4 regions of the Streptomyces sp. 351MFTsu5.1 genome follow, and region 4 is predicted to be linked to each of the others. Evidence: riboswitches for the same ligand, from Rfam matches in the RefSeq annotation. Region 4 holds a riboswitch; each other region holds the start of a gene.

Region 1 (4,784 bases), on a different contig from region 4:
TGCCGTCGAGGGCGGCGAGGACCTTGCGGCCGCGGTCGGTGTCGAGGTGCTTGCCGGCACCCGCCGCCCGCGCCCCCTCCACCGTCGTACCGGGGCGGTACTTGCCCGTGAGGAAGCCGGACGCGAGGGCGTAGTACGGCACGGCGGCGAGGCCCGCCCGGGAGGCGACGGCCTGGAGTTCGCCCTCGTACGTGTCGCGTGAGACCAGGTTGTAGTGGGGCTGGAGGGCGACATAGCGCGCCAGGCCCTCGCGGTCGGAGAAGGCGAGGGACTCCGAGAGCCGCGCGGCGGAGATGTTGGACGCGCCGATCGCGCGCACCTTGCCCGCCTTCACCAGCTCGTCCAGCGCGCCGATGATCTCCTCGACCGGCACCTCGGTCTTGTCGAAGTGGGTGTAGTAGAGGTCGATGTGGTCGGTGCCGAGGCGCTTCAGGGAGGCGTCGGCGGCGGCCTTGATGTTGGCGGCGGTCAGCCCGGGGAAGTCGGGGTGCTGGCTGACCTTCGTGGCGATGACGACGTCGTCGCGGTTGCCGCGGGCGGCCAGCCACCTGCCGATGATCGTCTCGGACTCGCCGCCGGAGTTGCCGTCGACCCACGAGGAGTACGAGTCGGCCGTGTCGACGAAGTTGCCGCCCGCGGCGGTGTACGCGTCGAGGACGGCGAAGGACGTGGCCTCGTCGGCGGTCCAGCCGAAGACGTTGCCGCCGAGGGCGAGCGGGAAGACCTCGAGGTCGGAGGAGCCGAGCTTGCGCAGAGAAGTCATGTGATACGTCAACGCCCCTGCCCGACGGGGATCTTCCGCTACGGCCGCAAAGTCCTCGTAAACAAGCGGAATCAGCCCCTCCGGACCTCAGAGATCCTCAGGGAGCCTCAGGGGTTGAGCCCCTTGCCCTGCAGCCACGCCATCGGGTCGATCCCGGTCGCCGCACCGCCCGGGTGGACCTCCAGGTGCAGGTGCGCGCCGGTCACGTTGCCGGTGGCGCCCACGCGGCCGATGACGTCACCGGTGCCGACCTTCTGGCCCACGCTGACGCTGATCGAGGACTGGTGGCAGAACCACAGCTCGGTGCCGTCGTCGAGGGTGAGGATCGTGCGGTAGCCGTAGGAACCGGCCCAGCCGGCCTCCGTGACGGTGCCGCTGTGGATCGCCTTGATGAGCGTGCCCGTGGGGGCGGCGAAGTCGAGGCCCGTGTGGTAGCCGGAGGACCACAGCGAACCGGCCTGACCGAAGGTGCCCGTGATCGTGTACGACGAGGTCGGCAGCGTGTACTGCTTGGCGAGCTCGGCCAGACGCGCGGCCTCGGCCTTCTTCGCGGCCGCCTCCTCCGCCTTCTTCTTCGCGGCGGCGGCCTGCTGCTGGGCTTCCTTCTCCGCCTTGGCGGCGGCCGCGTCGGCCTCCTTCTGGGCGGCGTCGGCGACGGCCTGGGCGGCCTTGGTGTCGAGCTGGTCCTGCTGCGTCTCGGCCTGGGCGAGGATGCGCGAGCGCAGCGCCTCACCGGCGTCCGAGGTGCCCTTGGCGGTGTCGACGGTGGCGGTGCCGACGCTGCTGAAGGCGCTCGTGTCGTCGGCGCCGGAGTCGGAGTCGTCCGAGATGAGCGAGCCGACGTTCGGCAGGTCCGGCATCGAGATGGAGACCGGCGGCTTGCCGGTGTTGGCGCTGGCCATGCCGCCGGCGCTGACCGCGGCTATGACACCGACGCCGAGGACGGTGGAGCTGCGGGCGAATCCGCCGCCGCGCTGCTTGGCCACGCGGTGCCGGCCTCGCACCGGGGCGAGGGAGTCCGCGGTCGGGTTCCACTCGCCGAGGGGGGCCTCGTCGTCGGCGCGGTAGCCGCCGTACACGAGAGTGCTGCGCGGTACGGACGGGGCCTCGGGGGCAGGCGGGTTGGACGCCACGTGGGCGCGCTCCTTTCCTTCCTTCTCGCCTACCGGGTTAGCTGACGGGTTCGGAGCAGGAAGGTCTCCTACGCGCGTATACCCGCCGTGTGGCCACGGCGGCAGACGAGCGATTCACCCCAAGGTGGTGGTTCCCCGGTTCCCTTGCGGAATTCGGCGCGTGAGCACGGAGCCGTCTCTTGTGACGGCTGGGACGACCGCGCTGCGTTATCGAACGTTAATAGACCCGGGGGCCCGATTCCAAGCTGTTCCGCTTGATCATTAACGAAATCCCGCAGGACTTACGGCCCATGACCGGTGAAAAACGGGCGAGTTGACCGGATCGCTCACGCCAGGTGATGAGCGCGCTCCGGGAAACACTCAGGGCCGGAGTCCAGTGACTGGACTCCGGCCCTGAGCCGTGAGTAGCGGGGACAGGATTTGAACCTGCGACCTCTGGGTTATGAGCCCAGCGAGCTACCGAGCTGCTCCACCCCGCGTCGGTGAAACCAGCATACGCCATCCGGGGACCGACTCCCGCACGCATTACTGGCGAGGTGCGGCCCGGGCGCTCGGGTCACGGCCGGGGTGGTCGCAGGGCGCCGGCGATGACCGTGGTCACCATCTTGCGGACGGCGGTGGTCTGCGGCGGGGCGCTCGTCCGGTCGGCGAACAGCAGGTGCCCGGCCCCGACGAGGGTGGGGGCGAGCGTGTCGATGTCCGCGTCACCGGCCAGGCGCCCCGACTCCCGCTCGGCGGTGAGGTATGCGGCGATCATCGCGGCGCCCTGCACGGCCAGCGGGATGCCGGTCAGACCGGCCTCGCGCAGCCGGGCGCGGAGGCCGTCGCGGAAGGTGATGAGCGCGACGATCGCCACCGTGACCGGACCGAACAGGTCCTGCAGTGCGTCGGTGAGGTTGTCCACCACGCTCCCGGTCCCGGCGGCCGCGCGCAGAGTCGTGGTCCGGTCCTCGATGCCGCGGACGCGATCGAGGACCAGTTCCGCCAGGAAAGCGTCGAAGTCGGCGAAGTGCCGGTGCAGCACGCCCTTGGCGCAGTTCGCCTCCTCCGTGACGGCCCGGCTGGTCAACGCGTCGGGCCCGTCCCGCAGCAGGACGCGCTCGGCGGCTTCGAACAACTGGCCGCGCACGTTGTGGATGTGCACCCCTGACGGCATCGTCTCCCTTTCCGCGCCGCCGCGCCTTAACAAGTGGGCAACCGCCCATTAATGTGGGCGCATGCCCACTTTATCGCAGGGACAGCCGGACACGCCCGGCCCCGAGCCCCACCGCCACCGGCAGACGGCCGAGTCGTTCGGCGTGGACGCCGAACGCTACGACCGCTCCCGACCGCCGTATCCCCAGGCCCTCGTGGACAGGATCGTCGCGGCAAGCCCCGGCCGGCACGTCCTCGACGTCGGAGCCGGAACCGGCATCGAGGCCCGGCAGTTCCAGGCGGCCGGCTGCACCGTGCTCGGTGTCGAACCCGACGAGCGGATGGCCGCCCTCGCGCGACGCAGCCGCATCGAGGTCGAGGTCGCCAGGTTCGAGGACTGGCAGCCGGCCGGGCGGCAGTTCGACGCGGTCATCGCCGGCACCGCCTGGCACTGGGTGGACCCCGTCGCCGGCGCGGCCAAGGCGGCCCAGGTCCTCCGGCCCGGCGGCCGACTCGCCCCCTTCCACCACGTCCCCCAGCTCCCGGCCGAGGTGATCGACGCCCTGGCCGAAGCACTCCAACGGGTCGCCCCCGATTCCCCGTTCAACCCCGGTCTCCTCAAAGGCTCGGCCGTGGACGCCTACCAGCCGCTGTTCGCGAGAATCGCCGACGGGATCCGGCGGACCGGCAGCTTCAGCGAGCCGGAACAGTGGCGCTTCGCCTGGGAGCGCACCTACTCCCGAGAGGAGTGGCTCGACCAGCTCCCCACCTTCGGCGGCCTCACCCAACTCCCCGCAGACACCATGGCGGAGGTCCTGGACCGCGCCGGGACCGCGATCGACAAGCTCGGCGGCCACGCCACCATGCCCTACACGTCCGTCGTGATCACCGCGACCCGCTCCCCTACGGCCTGACCACGGCAAACGCCGGGTGTCGCCGAGCCTGGGGAGACGGATGAACTCGGCGACAGCGGCCGGAGAGCGGGGAGCGGGGAAAGTTCTCCGGCTCCTTGCACCGGACCTCAGCCCAACGGTCCGTCCCTGTGGGCCGGCCGCCCCCTCGGTCGGCGTAGCGTGACGGTTCTCAGATGAACCAGGAGGGGCCATGACGGCAGCCGAGGAGCGACCGGTGGAGATCGACAAGCGGGACGTCCCGCTCTCCGGGGGCCGGACCCTGCGGGTGACGGAGTTCGCCAACGGCGCCATCCGGCTTGCGGTGCACACGGGTTCGCCGTACGTGATCACGAGCCTGGAGCAGATCGACGGCGGAGCGGTGCTGAAGCTCTCGCCCGGGCGCGAGGGCTCCAACGCGCACCGGAACTGGGTCCGCGACCACAGCGAGGACAGCTCCTCTTAGTACTGTCACGCCCATGTGCCGTCTCCTGGGCGTGGTCACCCGCGCACCCCTTCCGCTTGCCACCTCCCTCGGTGAACTGACCGTGCCCTTCACGGAGTTGGGCCGGGAGCACGGTGACGGGTGGGGGATCGCCGCCTGGCCCGGGGCGGGCGGGGGCAGGCCACGGGTGGTCAAGGGGATCGCCTCGGCCGCCGGGGACTGGCTGTGGGAGCACGCTCTCGCCGGGACGCGCGCCGATGCCGCCGTGCTCCATCTGCGGATGGCGAGCCCCGGGCTGCCCGTCGTGCCGGGCAACACGCATCCGTTCACCGCGGGCGGCCTCGCCTTCGCGCACAACGGCTTCTTCTCGCCGTACGACGCCCTCGACGGGCTCATCGACCCCGGCCTGCTCGCGTCGG
Region 2 (4,784 bases), 230 kb from region 4:
CCCCCGACCGGCCGTGGGTTTCGGGCCGCGCCCGGCAGGGTCCGTCGGCCGGGGCGGTGCCGTACCACCGCGTGACCGCCGCACCCCGGAACCGGAACTGCCGTCAACGGATGTGAAAGCAGCAGCCGTCCGGTTCGCGTCGAGTCGGAGGGGCCAACCATCCGTATTCTCTGATCATGGCCGCCTCCCCCGCATATTCACTCATCGCCACCGACCTGGACGGCACGCTGCTCCGCGCCGACGACACCCTCTCCGACCGGTCGCTGGCCGTGCTCGCGAGGGTCGCGGAGGGCGGGGCACAGCACCTCGTCGTGACGGGACGGCCGGCCCCCAGAGTGCGGCCCCTCCTCGACGACCTCGGCAGCACGGGGCTCGCGGTGTGCGGACAGGGCGCGCAGGTGTACGACGCCGGCGCGGACCGCCTGCTCTGGTCGGTCACCCTGGACCGGGAGCTGGCCGAGACCGCGCTCGGGAAGATCGAGGCCGAGGTGGGGCAGGTGTACGCGGCGGTGGACCAGGACGGTGTCGACGGGCTCACGCTCATCGAGCCGGGCTATCTGATGCCCCACCCGACCCTGCCCGCCGTGCGGGTCGGGCGGCGCGACGACCTGTGGTGCGAGCCGATCAGCAAGGTGCTGCTGCGCCACCCGTACCTGTCCGACGACGAGTTGGCGGTCACGGCCCGCTCGGTGGTCGGTTCGCTGGCCACCGTCACCATGTCGGGGCCCGGTACCGTCGAACTCCAGCCATGCGGCATCACCAAGGCGACCGGCCTCGCGCTGGCCGCCGAGCACCTGGGCCTGGGCCCCGAGGTGACGATCGCCTTCGGCGACATGCCCAACGACATCCCCATGTTCGACTGGGCGGCCCACGGCGTCGCGATGGCCAACGCCCACCCCGAACTCAAGGCCGTGGCCGACGAGGTGACCCTGTCGAACGAGGACGACGGCATCGCCGTCGTCCTCGAAAGACTCTTCAGCCAGGCGTAGTTCCCAGCAGGCGTGGTTCCCGGCAGGCGCCGTTCCTAGTACGCGCCGAACACGTTGTCGATGGACCCGTACCGCGCCGCCGCGTAGTTGCAGGCCGCGGTGATGTTCGCCACCGGGTCGTACGGGTCCCACGAGGTGTTGGCCACGTGGTACGCGTTGAACGTCGGGTCGATCACCTGGAGCAGGCCCTTGGACGGGGTGCCGGCGGCCGCGTTGGAGTCCCAGAGGTTGATGGCGTAGGGGTTGCCGGAGGACTCGCGGATGACGTTGCGGTAGATGCCGTCGTAGGAGCCGGGAATCCCGTGCTCCGCCATGACGGCGAGGGAGGCGCGGATCCAGCCGTCGAGGTTGTTGGCGTACCCGAGGGTGGTCGCGGTCTGCACGGTCGGGGTGGCCGCGGACGCGGTGGTCGCGCCGACGAGCGGGAGCGCGAGGACGGCGACCCCGGTTCCGGCGATCGCGAGCTTGCGGACGAGACGGTTGGTGCGCGAAGCGCGGTGCTGAGCGGCAGCGGGCATGGCGAAGTTCCTCTCCGTCGCCTGCGAGGTGAGCTGTCGGGTTCGGGCGGGGAGTTGCCCGGCCATGCCCGCAAAAGGCATGACTTCACCCCGAGCCGTACCGGTTTGTCCGAAGACGCCCGTTCCGGCGACTTACCTGGGTCCCCCGCTCCTGCCGTGGTTTCTCGGTGGGTGTACGGGCGGTGGCAGGATTCGGCGTCCGCCCGACAGGCCGGGAACGTATGCGAGAGCACATGTCCGGAACAAGTGGCGAATTCACATGCGGTGCCTATTGACCTTGGTCGGGGGTATTTGGGGCACTTGATCCTTTGCGGTCGCAAGCCTCAACTCGCTCGCACGGAAAGGCGGATTGGAGGATTCCGGATATCTGCCGGTCCGTCAGTCGGAGTGAGTCAAGTCACGCCCGAGCGCAAGACGCGCAAAACGGGCAAGAGGCCCAACTCGGAGTCAACCGGCTGTTCGTGGGATCCGCTTCTCCCACGTCCGGTGGAACACCACCTCGCCGCCTTCGGCGCAGATCACCTCGTTCGAGGTGTGGAAGTCGCTGCCGTCGCAGCTGATCTCCGAGCGGGTGCGCACGGTGGTGTCCCAGGCGAGCTCGGGGCGGTGCAGCCGGATCGACCAGTCCGAGCGGGCGCGCGCCGACAGGGGGTCCTGCTCGTCGATCGTGTACGACTCCCGCACGTCCTCGGTGCACTCCAGCCCGTCGGGGTACACGCGCGTGCCGCCGTACCGGGGGTCGATCTCCAGACGCCACTCGCCCTTGGCCACGTCCCGCACCACCAGGCGCGCGGGGCGGGGCTCGTCCAGGGTCACGGGGCTCCACCCGTCAGCGGCCACGCCACGGGCCACCCCGAGCGACACGGACTGCTCCGGCTCCTCGAACGCGATGTCCGAGGGCGCGTGGCCCAAGGAGGCATCACGCGCGCGTACCGGCAGCTCGAGGAAGCTGCCCGCCGGGTCCAGCGAGAAACCGGCCTGCGACTCGGGCTGCGGCCAGATCCACGGCCAGTACGCCGAGGACACGGCGAGCCGGATCCGATGGCCGGGCCGGAAGGCGTGCCCGGCGCCGTTCAGCTCGAAGGCGACCTCCTGCGTGGCCCCCGGCTCCCAGGGCACCGCCCGGTCCGGGCCGAGGCGCGCGGAGAGGTTGAGCGCTCCCCGGGTCACCAGGGTCGACGAGCCGTCCGGGGCGACATCGCACAGCCGCGCGACGACCTGCCCGCGCGACACCTCCGAGGTCACCCTGAGCCGCACCCGCGGCCGCCCGAGCACCCACGTCTCCGCGCCCACCGCGAAGTCGAAGCAGGCCGAGCGGGCGTCCTCCTCCCGCTGGTCCGGCGGCAGATCGGCGTCCTGGCCGAGCGGGACGAACCGGCCGGCGTCCACCCCCGTGTGCTGCGGCGAACGGACCAGCGCGGCGGGGCCCTGGAGGCCGTACGACACCGTCGTGACGTGAGGGGAGGGCCAGACGGGCTCGCCGGCCCAGCGGCCGGGCAGGGTGCCGTAGGCCGCCGTCGGCGGGTGGGAGTCGCTGATGTGGGCGCGCAGCAGGGGCTCGCGCATGACGCCGGTGTCGATGCCCTTGAGGTGCTGGTCCCACCAGCGCAGGGTCTCCCGGAGGAGGCCGGTCACCGGGCCCGGCAGACCGTGGTCCGGGTGCGGGTGGGTCCAGGGGCCGATGATCCCGCGGACCCGGTCGGCGGGCAGGTGCTCGACCAGCCGGAGGACGGTGTCGCGGTACGGGTCGTGCCATGCGCCCACCGCCAGGACGGCCGCGTCGATCGCGCCGTAGTCCTCGCGGACGCTGTTCCGGCGCCAGTACGCGTCGCGGGTCTGGTGGGCGAGCCAGGTGTGCAGGGGCGGCTCCACGGTCTCCAGGCGCCTGAGCCACATGTCCCGCCAGGCCTCGCCGACGTGGAGCGGGTCCGGCGGCCGGCACGCGAGCGCGAGCGTGGCCGCCGCGCACGCGTGCGTGTCCACCGCGAGGACGGAACCGCCCAGGTGGTGCACGTCGTTGTCGTAGCGGTCGTCGGTGCCGCAGACCGTGACGACCGCCTTGAGCGGCCCGGGTGCGAGGGCCGCGATCCGCAGGGAGCCGAAGCCGCCCCCGGCGCTGCCGATCATGCCGACCCGGCCGTCGCACCAGGGCTGCGCCGCCAGCCAGTCGATCACCCCGACCCCGTCGGCGGGCTCGGCCGTCCCGTACGGCTCGCCCGGCACGCCCTCGCTGGCGCCGTGCCCGCGCGCGTCCACCCGCACGGCGGCATAGCCGTGGCTCGCGTACCAGGGGTGGCGCCGGCCGTCGCGGGCCGCCGTCGAGTCGGTGAGGCCGCCCGGCAGGTATTCCAGGATCGCGGGTACCGGTTCAGGGGTGAGCGGCCGCCACACGCGCGCGTACAGCAGCGTCCCGTCCGGCATCGGGACACGGACGTCCTCGTGGACCGTCTCGTGTGTCAACGCACCGGGCGCACGGTGCGGCGCAGCTGGGACACAGTCGGTTACTTCCCTACAAGTCGATGGATATCCGTTCTTTTCAGGTGATCAAAAACATACCGGTCGTGATCCGATACCGCCTGGCATGGACGGGGCGGGCGCTATCGGTGATCCAAAGGTGACCGGATACGCTGACTTGAGTGATGGCAGCGCCTTATCGACATTCCGTTTGACCGCCAGAAGACACCAGCAGACAGGAGACCCCTCGTGACCGTCGTCGGGCCGTTCGGGCTGAGCGTGCGGGACCAGGCTCTGGAAGCCGATGTCCAGGCCGGAATGACGGCTGTCGAGGAGGGACTGCTCGAAGCCACCAAGAGCGAGGTCCCCTTCATCACGGAGGCCGCCCAGCACCTGGTGCGCGCGGGCGGAAAGCGGTTCCGGCCGCTCCTCGTGATGCTCGCCGCCCAGTTCGGCGACCCGTACGCACCCGGCGTGGTGCCGTCCGCGGTGGTGGTGGAGCTGACCCACCTCGCCACGCTGTACCACGACGACGTGATGGACGAGGCCGCGGTGCGCCGCGGCGTCGACAGCGCCAACACCCGCTGGGGCAACTCGGTGGCCGTGCTGACCGGCGACTTCCTGTTCGCCCGGGCCTCGCACATCCTGGCCGACCTCGGCCCCGAGGCGGTCCGGGTGCAGGCCGAGGCGTTCGAACGCCTGGTCACCGGCCAGATCCTGGAGACCGCGGGTCCCATGGACGGCCGTGACCCGGTCGAGCACTACCTCGACGTGCTCGGCGGCAAGACCGGCTCGCTGGTCGCGGTCTCGTGCCGCTTCGGCG
Region 3 (4,784 bases), on a different contig from region 4:
TCGGAGATCTCGGCGCGCTGGGAGACGTACTGCCTTATCGGGTACGCCAGCGCCACCACGAGGGTGCACAGCACGAGGGCGAGCAGCGCGGCCCGGCCGGTCAGCCGCGAGCGCCGGGCCTGCCGTTTGGTCTGGGAGCGGTAGACCCTGGCCGCGGTCTGCTCGCCGAGCAGCTTGATCCGTGTCGCGGTGGAGAAACGGTCCCGGTCCTTCACGGCCATCGGCTCTCCGCCTCCCCTTCTACGTGCGTACGTCCCCGCACACGGTACGGGACCGGTACGGGGACGTACGTACGACTGGCTAAGGATTGGCCCTTTACGGCTCAGCCCTTGTTGCTGCTCAGCCCTTGAAGCGCGGGAACGCGCTGCGGCCGGCGTAGACCGCGGCGTCGTCGAGGATCTCCTCGATGCGCAGGAGCTGGTTGTACTTGGCGACGCGCTCGGAGCGGGCCGGGGCGCCGGTCTTGATCTGGCCGCAGTTGGTGGCGACGGCCAGGTCGGCGATGGTGACGTCCTCGGTCTCGCCGGAGCGGTGGGACATCATGCACTTGAAGCCGCTGCGCTGGGCGAGCTCCACGGCGTCCAGGGTCTCGGTGAGCGAGCCGATCTGGTTCACCTTGACGAGCAGCGCGTTGGCGGCGCCGTCCTCGATGCCGCGGGCCAGGCGCTCCGGGTTGGTGACGAAGAGGTCGTCGCCGACGATCTGGACCTTGTCGCCCAGCTTGTCGGTGAGGACCTTCCAGCCGGCCCAGTCGTCCTCGAACAGCGGGTCCTCGATGGAGACGAGCGGGTAGGCCGCCACGAGCTCCTCGTAGTACTCCGTCATCTCGGCGGCGGAGCGGTCCTTGCCCTCGAACTGGTACTTGCCGTCCTTGTAGAACTCGGAGGCGGCGACGTCGAGCGCCAGGGCGACCTGCTCGCCGGGGATGTAACCGGCTTCCTTGATCGCTTCGAGGATGAGGTCCAGGGCGGCGCGGTTGGACTCCAGGTTCGGGGCGAAGCCGCCCTCGTCGCCGAGGCCGGTCGACAGGCCCTTGCTCTTCAGGACCTTCTTGAGGGTGTGGTAGACCTCGGTGCCCCAGCGCAGCGCCTCGGAGAAGGACTCCGCGCCGATGGGGGCGATCATGAACTCCTGGATGTCCACGTTGGAGTCGGCGTGCGAGCCGCCGTTCAGGATGTTCATCATCGGAACGGGCAGCAGGTGCGCGTTCGGGCCGCCCAGGTAGCGGAACAGCGGCAGGTCGCTGGCCTCGGACGCGGCGTGCGCGACGGCGAGGGAGACGCCGAGGATGGCGTTGGCGCCGAGCGAGCCCTTGTTGTCGGTGGCGTCCAGGTCGAACATCGCCTGGTCGATCAGCCGCTGCTCGGTGGCGTCGTAGCCGACGAGCTCCGGGCCGATCTGCTCGATGACGGCGAGGACGGCCTTCTCGACACCCTTGCCCTGGTAGCGGTTGGGGTCACCGTCACGCAGTTCGATGGCCTCGAAGGCACCGGTGGAGGCGCCGGACGGGACGGCGGCACGACCGGTGCTGCCGTCGTCGAGGCCGACCTCGACCTCGACGGTGGGGTTGCCTCGCGAGTCGAGGATTTCCCTGGCTACGACGACGTCGATGGACGGCACGAGCATCTCCTTCTGCAATGGTGAGCCTGGCGACTAGAGCCTAACCGGCTCCGGGGCTTCGGCCACCGTGTGGACCGACCTGTGGACGAAACCGAGAGTAAATTGTTTCTGAACTGAACAAAGACGGCCGTGCAAGCGCGCACAAAAAACCCCGCCCCGGTGCGTACGGGGGAACACGCACCGGAGCGGGGAGCCCGTGGGGACGGGGGGTGACCCTCACGAGGCCTTCAGTATGAGGACCACGGGTATGAGGGCGCTGTGGTTCAGGTAGGAATCACTTGAGGTGCAGCTGCTGACCCGGGTAGATCAGGTTCGCGTCCTCGATGATGTCCTTGTTCAGCTTGAAGAGCGTCTGGTAGCCGCCCTTGACCTTGTGCTTCGCGGCGATCGAGCTGAGGGTGTCACCCTTGACGACCTTGTACTCGCCGTCGCCCTTCTTGACCTTCTTGCCGGTCGGGGTGGTGACGGTCTTCTTGGCCGCCGGACGCTCGGAGGAGCGGGAGGCGCTCTGCTCGTTGGTCGAACGGGTGCCGGCGCTGGAGCCCGAGTTCGAGGAGCTGGAGGAGGACGAGCTGCCGCCGTTGTAGGCGGCGCTGGACAGGCCCGTGCCGCAGACCGGCCAGGCGCCCTTGCCCTGGGAGGCGAGGACCTTCTCGGCGACGGCTATCTGCTGCGACTTGCTGGCCTGGTTGGCCTGCGGGGCGTAGGCGGTGCCGCCGTACGCGGCCCAGGTGGAGGCGGAGAACTGCAGGCCGCCGTAGTAGCCGTTGCCGGTGTTGATGGACCAATTGCCGCCGGACTCGCACTGGGCGACGGCGTCCCACTCGGAGGCGGTGGCGGCGGAGGCGTTGCCGGCCGCCATCAGCGGGGCGGCGATGGCGACACCGGTGACGCCGGCGAGCGCGGCGGCGCGGGTGGCCTTGGACGGACGACGGTGCTTGCCCTTGCCGGAAAACAGCATGGTGGATCCCCTCACCGACGCCTGCGAGGTGAGCTGTCGGGTTCGGGCCGGTTGAGTTGCCCGGTCACGCACAGTGCGTGACTTCACCCCAAGCCGGTCCAGCGTGAACTGCTGGGCCCGGCGCTTACCTTGGGTCCCCCGCTCCTGCCTACGGCGCTTGACGCGACGACTGTTCCCGTACGGCCGCTGGCAGGATTCGGCGTTGCGACAGACGGGGCTCGGGTTGCCGAGCGGTGACGACGGTAGACATGCGCTCGGCGGAATTTCAAAGACGATCAGGGCTTCTGAGACTCATCCCACACTTTCACCAAAGTGGACATTCGGTGCGAAGTGTGACGTGAACTCCCGCTGTTTTTCAGGCCTTTTCGGCCCTATTCCACCCCTGTGTCGAGCGTCTGACCGGCGGAGATGTCGCTGGGGTCGGCCCCGATGCGGTCCCTGTTCTCGGCGTAGAGGGCGCGCCATCCGCCGTCGAGGCCAAGGGAGTCGGCGATGGAGGCGAGGGAGTCGCCCTCCTTGACGGTGTACGTGCGAGCGGCGTGACGGCCCGAGGAGGTGCCCGCACTCTTCGTCGCGACCTCGTCCCCGCTGTCGCCGCGGTGCTTGCCGGTGCCGCCGAGGGAGCCGACGTCCACCAGGGCCGAAGAGCCGCCCTCCTGCCAGGACTTGTCCGCTTCGTCCTCTTCTGGGCTCACCACGGGCGAGCCGTCGGAAGACTGTGCGTCTTCTTTGCCGGAGGCTTCGGAACCCTTGGTGTCGCTTTCGCCCGCCTTGGAGGTGCTTTCGCCACTCTTGGACGGGGTGGCCGACGGGGAGGGGGTCGCGGACGAGCCGTCCAGGGAGTCGAGCAGACCGGGAGAGTCCTCGGTGCCCGACGAGTTGGACGAATCAGACGATACGGATGATTCCGACGATCCGGACGCGGAAGCCGAGGGCGTTCCGCTCGCCAGGCCGGTGTCGACGCCGGCCGAGCTCGAGTCCTTGCTGAGCCCGTTGAGCAGACCGCAGGTCGGCCAGGCGGCGATGCCCTGGTCGTCGAGGAGCTTCTCCGCCACGGCTATCTGCTGGTTGCGGCTGGCCAGGTCCGCGGTCTTGGCGTACTCGAGGCCGCCGTACTTCTCCCAGTTCTCCTGGGACATCTGGAGGCCACCGTAGTAGCCGTTGCCGTCGTTGGCGCTCCAGGAGCCACCGCTCTCGCACTCCGCGACCCGGTCCCAGGTGGTGCCGGTCGCGGCGCTCGCTCCGGACGCCGCGAGCAGGGGGATCGCGATGGCGGATCCCGTCACACCGGCCGCCACGAGCAGCGCCGGAGCCTGACGGGGGCGACGGTGACGACCGTTCCCGGAGAGCATGAAGGGACCTTTCCCGAGACTTCAGAGACCCACGCGGCGAGTGGTACGGACCACCGCGTTGGTCCGTGAACGTATAGGGGTTCGATCACTTGTCACAAGTTAATGCCGCGTAGATCACGTGAAGATCACAGACTTGAGGGCGCGTCATGTTTAGGCGGCCGTGCGGCGGGGTTCAGGGGACCCCTCGGTCGATTACCGGACGGGAGTGAACTCCACGGGCAAAGTACGCAGTCCACGCATGATGAGCCCACCCCGCCAGCGCAAATCGGCTGAATCCACCGCGAGTTGCAGATCGGGGAGCCGGGTGAGGAGCGTGGCGAGCGCGGTCTGGCCCTCCAGCCGGGCGAGCGGGGCACCGAGGCAGTAGTGGATCCCGTGGCCGTAACCGAGGTGCTGATTGTCACGGCGGGACAGATCGAGCACGTCGGGGTCGGCGAACCGCTCCGGATCCCGGTCCGCCGCGGCGAGCACGACGAGCACGGGATCGCCGGCCGCGATGTCCTGACCGCCGATGGTGAGCGGCTCGGTGGCGAACCGCCAGGTGGCGAGCTCGACCGGGCCGTCGTAGCGCAGCAGCTCTTCCACGCCGGTCTCGAGGAGGTCGGTGCGGCCGGCGGCGAGCGACTGCTGGAGCCTCTCGCGCTGCTCAGGGTGGGTGAGAAGGGCGTAGGTGCCGTTGCCGATGAGGTTGACGGTGGTCTCGAAACCCGCGAAGAGAAGGATGAAGGCCATCGCCGCGGCCTCGTTCTCGGTGAGGTGTTCGCCGTGGTCGGAGGCGCGGATGAGCCCGGAGATGAGGTCCTCGCCAGGGGTGGGCTCGTCGGGCAGCGCTTCCCGCTTGCGGTGGATGA
Region 4 (4,784 bases):
AACACCCCGCCGGGCATCCGCCGCCTCCAGTGGCTCACGACGAACACGATCAGCACCGGCCACAGCAGTGCGGCCAGCGCGAGCAGCGCCTCGGCCAGGGGCTGCCGGCCGAGCGCGGAGAAGCCGGTGCCGAGGACGGTGGTCGCCGCCACCGCCGTCAGGGCGCCCGGCGTCCCGGCCTCGGCGGCCCATCGCGCGCGCTCCCGCAGCAGTCGTACGGCGAATTCGGCGGCCAGTCCCAGCCAGGCCGCGCAGCCGATCACCAGGGCGATCCGGGACAGCGTCGCGTAGCCGGTCAGATGCAGCCCGACCGACAGGATGCCGGTCGCCAGCACGGCGGCCCCGGCGGCGGGCGGGCGCTGCGTCCACCAGACGCGCAGGGGGGAGTACGGGGAGGTACCGGCCATGGACCGATGCTAGGAAGCTCCGCGCAGCCCGCGAGCGGGGCGCGCACGCGCGCGTGGGGGAAATCGCCCGGGCGGGGCGGGCACACGCGCGTGGGGGACATCGCGCGGGCGCAGGCGCCCCGCCCGCGCCACGGGACCTCAGGCCGGTCGCACCACGCTGTGGATCGCCGACTCGCCGTCGTAGTAGATCGACTCCTCGCGGACGTACGCGCCCGGCTTGGGGGCGTGGATCATCATGCCGTTGCCGATGTAGAGGCCGACATGGGTGATGTCGTCGTAGAAGAAGACCAGGTCACCCGGCTGGGCGTCGGCCAGGGAGACCGTGGTGCCGGCGTTGACCTGGTCGTAGGTGACGCGGGGGAGGGTGACGCCGGCGGCCTTCCAGGCGGCCTGGGTGAGGCCTGAGCAGTCGTAGGAGCCGGGGCCGGTGGCGCCCCACACATAGGGCTTGCCGATCTGTGCGCGGGCGAAGGCGAGCGCCTTGGCGGCCCTGGTGGCGTACGAGGAGTCGGTCGCGGTCGAGGTGCCGGTGCCCGGCGTGCTCTCCTGCCGGCCCGCCTCCTGCGCGGCCTTCTCCGCGGCCGCCTGCTGCCGGGCCAGCTCCGCCGCCTTGCGGGCCGCGGCCTCCTGCTTCGCCTTCTCGATCGCCGCGAGGCGGGCCTTCTCCTGAGCCGTCAGCTCCGAGAGCAGCTCGCGCGCGTCGGCGAGCTTCTTCTGGACGGTCGCCTTCGCGGTCTTCAGGTCGCTCTGCGTCTCGGTGAGCGACTGGAGGCTCTGGGAGGCCTCCTGACGCTTCTTCATCGTCGCCGACTGCTCGGAGACGTAGTCGTCGACCGCGCCCTTCTGGCGGCTCGTGAGGCGGCCCATCAGCTGCGTCTGGTCGAAGTAGTCCTGCGGGGTGTCGGCGAGCAGGAAGGTCGCTGTGCCGGGCGCGGCGGCCCCGGTGCGGTACTGCTCGGCGGCGAAGGAACCGAGCTCCTCCCGGGCCTGGTTGAGCTTCTCGGTGCGCCGCGCGACGTCGTCGAGGAGCGTGTCGACCTGCTTGCGCTGCTTGGTCGTCCGCTCCTTGGCCGCGTTGTAGGTGTCGGTCGCCGACTCCGCCTGGCGGTAGAGGTCGTCGACCTTCTTCTCGACCTCTTCGAGACTGGGTTTGTCATCGGCCGGCGCGGCGTTCGCCGACTGGGACAGCAGGGCCACGGAGGTGAGCGCGGCCGTCGCGAGGGCCGGGGTCCGTATGCCTGCTACGCGCGTACCAGCGGGACGCGACTTGCGGTGCGACGCCAAGGGAGGCGACTCCTTCCGTGCTCCGCCTACCGGGTTAGCTGTCGGGTTCGGGCGGGAAGGGTTGCCCTACGGCGCTCCCGTGGGCGGGAGTCGGCCGATTCACCCCGGGGTTCGGTGGGTCCCCGGCTCCGGGCGCGCGGCGGCGCTGCCGGACTCGGCGGAGGCCGCGCGGCCCGGCGACGTTCGCCGGAGGGGGTCGTACGGCCTACCGGGAACGGTAGCCAACTGCTGTGGCCCCTGTGAAGGTTGATGTTCGATATGCCCGATACATTTTCGTGACCTTCGGTCAGGGGTGCGTGGCTGACGGTCGGCGCCGAGTGGTCTGTCGCGGCTCGAGTGCTTTTCCTGAGTGTGACCGCGAGGCGGAGGAAGGGCGGTTCCGGCGGGGCGCGGCGCCTGCCAGCCGGCCGCGGACCGTGACGACACGGCTCCGGAGGGTCGTGGGCCGGCGCCGGACGGGCGGGGTGCGACAGCTGTCGCGGCCTGCGCCCGGGCGCTGAGCGGGCCTGCGCCCGGGCGCTGGGCGTGCCGATTCCGGCGATGTTCTCAGGGCGGCGGCGGGCTGTCAGTGGGGCCCCCTAGACTCGGAGAGCGATGAGCAGCCTCTTTGACGACAGCTTCCTGGCGGACCTCCAGGCCCCTCGCGGGCACGCGGAGGAACCCCCGCCGCCGCCCGAGGACGACCACGTGCCGGAACCCGTTCCGGACGATCTGTTCGGCGGGAAGTTCGACGTGCCCCCGGACCGGGACGCCTACTACCGCGATGGCGCCCCCCGCCCGGTGCTGGACGCGGCCGCGCTCCTGGACGGGCTGAACGAGAACCAGCGCGCCGCCGTCGTGCACTCCGGCACCCCGCTGCTCATCGTGGCCGGCGCCGGCTCCGGCAAGACCCGGGTGCTCACCCACCGCATCGCCCACCTCCTCGGCGAGCGCCGTGTCCACCCCGGCCAGATCCTCGCGATCACCTTCACCAACAAGGCCGCGGGCGAGATGAAGGAGCGCGTCGAGCAGCTCGTCGGCCCGCGGGCCAACGCGATGTGGGTGATGACCTTCCACAGCGCGTGCGTGCGGATCCTGCGCAGGGAGTCGAAGAAGCTCGGGTTCACCTCCTCCTTCTCGATCTACGACGCCGCCGACTCGAAGCGTCTGATGGCCCTGGTCTGCCGCGACCTCGACCTCGACCCCAAGAAGTTCCCGCCGAAGTCCTTCAGCGCCAAGATCAGCAACCTGAAGAACGAGCTGATCGACGAGGAGGACTTCGCCGCCCAGGCCGCCGACGGCTTCGAGAAGACCCTCGCCCAGGCCTACGCCATGTACCAGTCGCGGCTGCGCGAGGCCAACGCCCTCGACTTCGACGACCTGATCATGACGACGGTCAACCTGCTGCGCGCCTTCCCGGACGTCGCCGAGCACTACCGCCGCCGCTTCCGGCACGTCCTCGTCGACGAGTACCAGGACACCAACCACGCCCAGTACGCGCTGGTCAGGGAGCTGGTCGGCACCTCCGAGCACCCCGTCGACGTACCGCCGAGCGAACACGACCTGCCGCCCGCCGAGCTCTGTGTCGTCGGTGACGCCGACCAGTCGATCTACGCCTTCCGCGGCGCGACCATCCGCAACATCCTCCAGTTCGAGGAGGACTACCCGGACGCGGTGACGATCCTCCTGGAGCAGAACTACCGCTCCACCCAGACGATCCTCACCGCCGCCAATGCCGTCATCGAGCGCAACGAGTCCCGCCGCCCCAAGAACCTGTGGACCAACGCGGGCGCGGGTGCGCGCATCACCGGCTATGTCGCCGACACCGAGCACGACGAGGCGCAGTTCGTCGCCGACGAGATAGACCGTCTCACCGACGCGGGCGACGCGAAGGCCGGCGATGTCGCGGTCTTCTACCGCACCAACGCGCAGTCCCGTGTCTTCGAAGAGGTCTTCATCCGCGTCGGCCTGCCCTACAAGGTCGTCGGCGGCGTCCGCTTCTACGAGCGCAAGGAGGTCCGGGACGTCCTGGCCTACCTGCGCGTCCTCGCCAACCCGGAGGACTCGGTGCCGCTGCGCCGGATCCTCAACGTGCCCAAGCGGGGCATCGGCGACCGCGCGGAGGCGATGATCGACGCGCTTTCCCAGCGCGAGAAGATCAGCTTCCCGCAGGCGCTCAAGCGCGTCGACGAGGCGTACGGCATGGCGGCGCGCTCCACCAACGCCGTGAAGCGGTTCAACGTGCTGATGGAGGAGCTCCGGACCGTCGTCGAGTCCGGCGCGGGCCCGGCGACCGTCCTGGAAGCCGTTCTCGAACGCACCGGTTACCTCGCCGAGTTGCAGGCCTCCACCGACCCGCAGGACGAGACACGGATCGAGAACCTCCAGGAACTCGCCGCCGTGGCGCTGGAGTTCGAGCAGGAGTCCGGCGAGGGCGAGGAGACCGGGTCGCTCTCCGACTTCCTGGAGCGGGTCGCCCTCGTCGCCGACTCCGACCAGATCCCCGACGAGGACGAGGACGGCTCCGGCGTCATCACCCTGATGACCCTGCACACCGCCAAGGGCCTGGAGTTCCCGGTCGTCTTCCTCACCGGCATGGAGGACGGCGTGTTCCCGCACATGCGCGCCCTCGGCCAGACCAAGGAGCTGGAGGAGGAGCGGCGGCTTGCGTACGTCGGCATCACGCGCGCGCGTGAGCGGCTGTACCTCACCCGGTCCTCCCTTCGCAGCGCGTGGGGGCAGCCGTCGTACAACCCGCCGTCCCGCTTCCTGGAGGAGATCCCGGCGCAGCACGTCGACTGGAAGCGCACGGGGGCGACCGCCGCCCCCGCGGGGCCGGTCTCGGGCGTCGCCGCCTCGCTGTCCTCGTCCCGGTCGCGATCCTCGGCGTCGGGTGCGTCCGGCTTCGCGACCCGCAGGACCTCGGAGAAGCCGGTGGTCGCGCTCGCCGTCGGCGACCGGGTCACCCACGACCAGTTCGGACTCGGCACCGTGGTCGGGGTCAAGGGCACCGGCGCCAACGCCGAGGCGACGATCGACTTCGGGGAAGCGAAGCCGAAGCGACTGCTGCTGCGGTACGCGCCGGTGGAGAAGCTGTAGCTCCGCGCAAGCGAA

Evidence for each region. A riboswitch is a leader RNA that binds a small molecule or an ion and turns the genes downstream of it on or off. The one in region 4 is predicted to bind cyclic di-AMP.
Region 1: another riboswitch for cyclic di-AMP. It lies ahead of H295_RS0141040 (M23 family metallopeptidase); the one in region 4 lies ahead of H295_RS0112595 (C40 family peptidase).
Region 2: another riboswitch for cyclic di-AMP. It lies ahead of H295_RS0113695 (transglycosylase SLT domain-containing protein); the one in region 4 lies ahead of H295_RS0112595 (C40 family peptidase).
Region 3: another riboswitch for cyclic di-AMP. It lies ahead of H295_RS0123770 (transglycosylase family protein); the one in region 4 lies ahead of H295_RS0112595 (C40 family peptidase).

Annotation. Positions count from the first base shown of each region.
Region 1 is NZ_KB911804.1:50,664-55,447, reverse strand. Features, by position in the region: gene H295_RS0141045 (aldo/keto reductase) at 1-763, opposite strand, end outside; gene H295_RS0141040 (M23 family metallopeptidase) at 871-1,896, opposite strand; cyclic di-AMP (ydaO/yuaA leader) riboswitch at 1,908-2,065, opposite strand; tRNA gene H295_RS0141035 (tRNA-Met) at 2,302-2,375, opposite strand; gene H295_RS0141030 (TetR/AcrR family transcriptional regulator) at 2,453-3,052, opposite strand; gene H295_RS0141025 (class I SAM-dependent methyltransferase) at 3,114-3,944, shown strand; gene H295_RS44445 (hypothetical protein) at 4,135-4,386, shown strand; gene H295_RS0141015 (class II glutamine amidotransferase) at 4,400-4,784, shown strand, end outside.
Region 2 is NZ_KB911779.1:353,366-358,149, reverse strand. Features, by position in the region: gene H295_RS0113700 (HAD family hydrolase) at 177-989, shown strand; gene H295_RS0113695 (transglycosylase SLT domain-containing protein) at 1,025-1,507, opposite strand; cyclic di-AMP (ydaO/yuaA leader) riboswitch at 1,513-1,715, opposite strand; gene H295_RS0113690 (CocE/NonD family hydrolase) at 1,955-3,928, opposite strand; gene H295_RS0113685 (polyprenyl synthetase family protein) at 4,211-4,784, shown strand, end outside.
Region 3 is NZ_KB911784.1:201,628-206,411, reverse strand. Features, by position in the region: gene H295_RS0123780 (FtsB family cell division protein) at 1-221, opposite strand, end outside; gene eno (phosphopyruvate hydratase) at 340-1,626, opposite strand; gene H295_RS0123770 (transglycosylase family protein) at 1,895-2,581, opposite strand; cyclic di-AMP (ydaO/yuaA leader) riboswitch at 2,585-2,747, opposite strand; gene H295_RS0123765 (transglycosylase family protein) at 2,953-3,933, opposite strand; gene H295_RS0123760 (cytochrome P450 family protein) at 4,126-4,784, opposite strand, start outside.
Region 4 is NZ_KB911779.1:118,983-123,766, reverse strand. Features, by position in the region: gene H295_RS0112600 (tellurite resistance/C4-dicarboxylate transporter family protein) at 1-407, opposite strand, end outside; gene H295_RS0112595 (C40 family peptidase) at 546-1,691, opposite strand; cyclic di-AMP (ydaO/yuaA leader) riboswitch at 1,700-1,846, opposite strand; gene pcrA (DNA helicase PcrA) at 2,286-4,769, shown strand.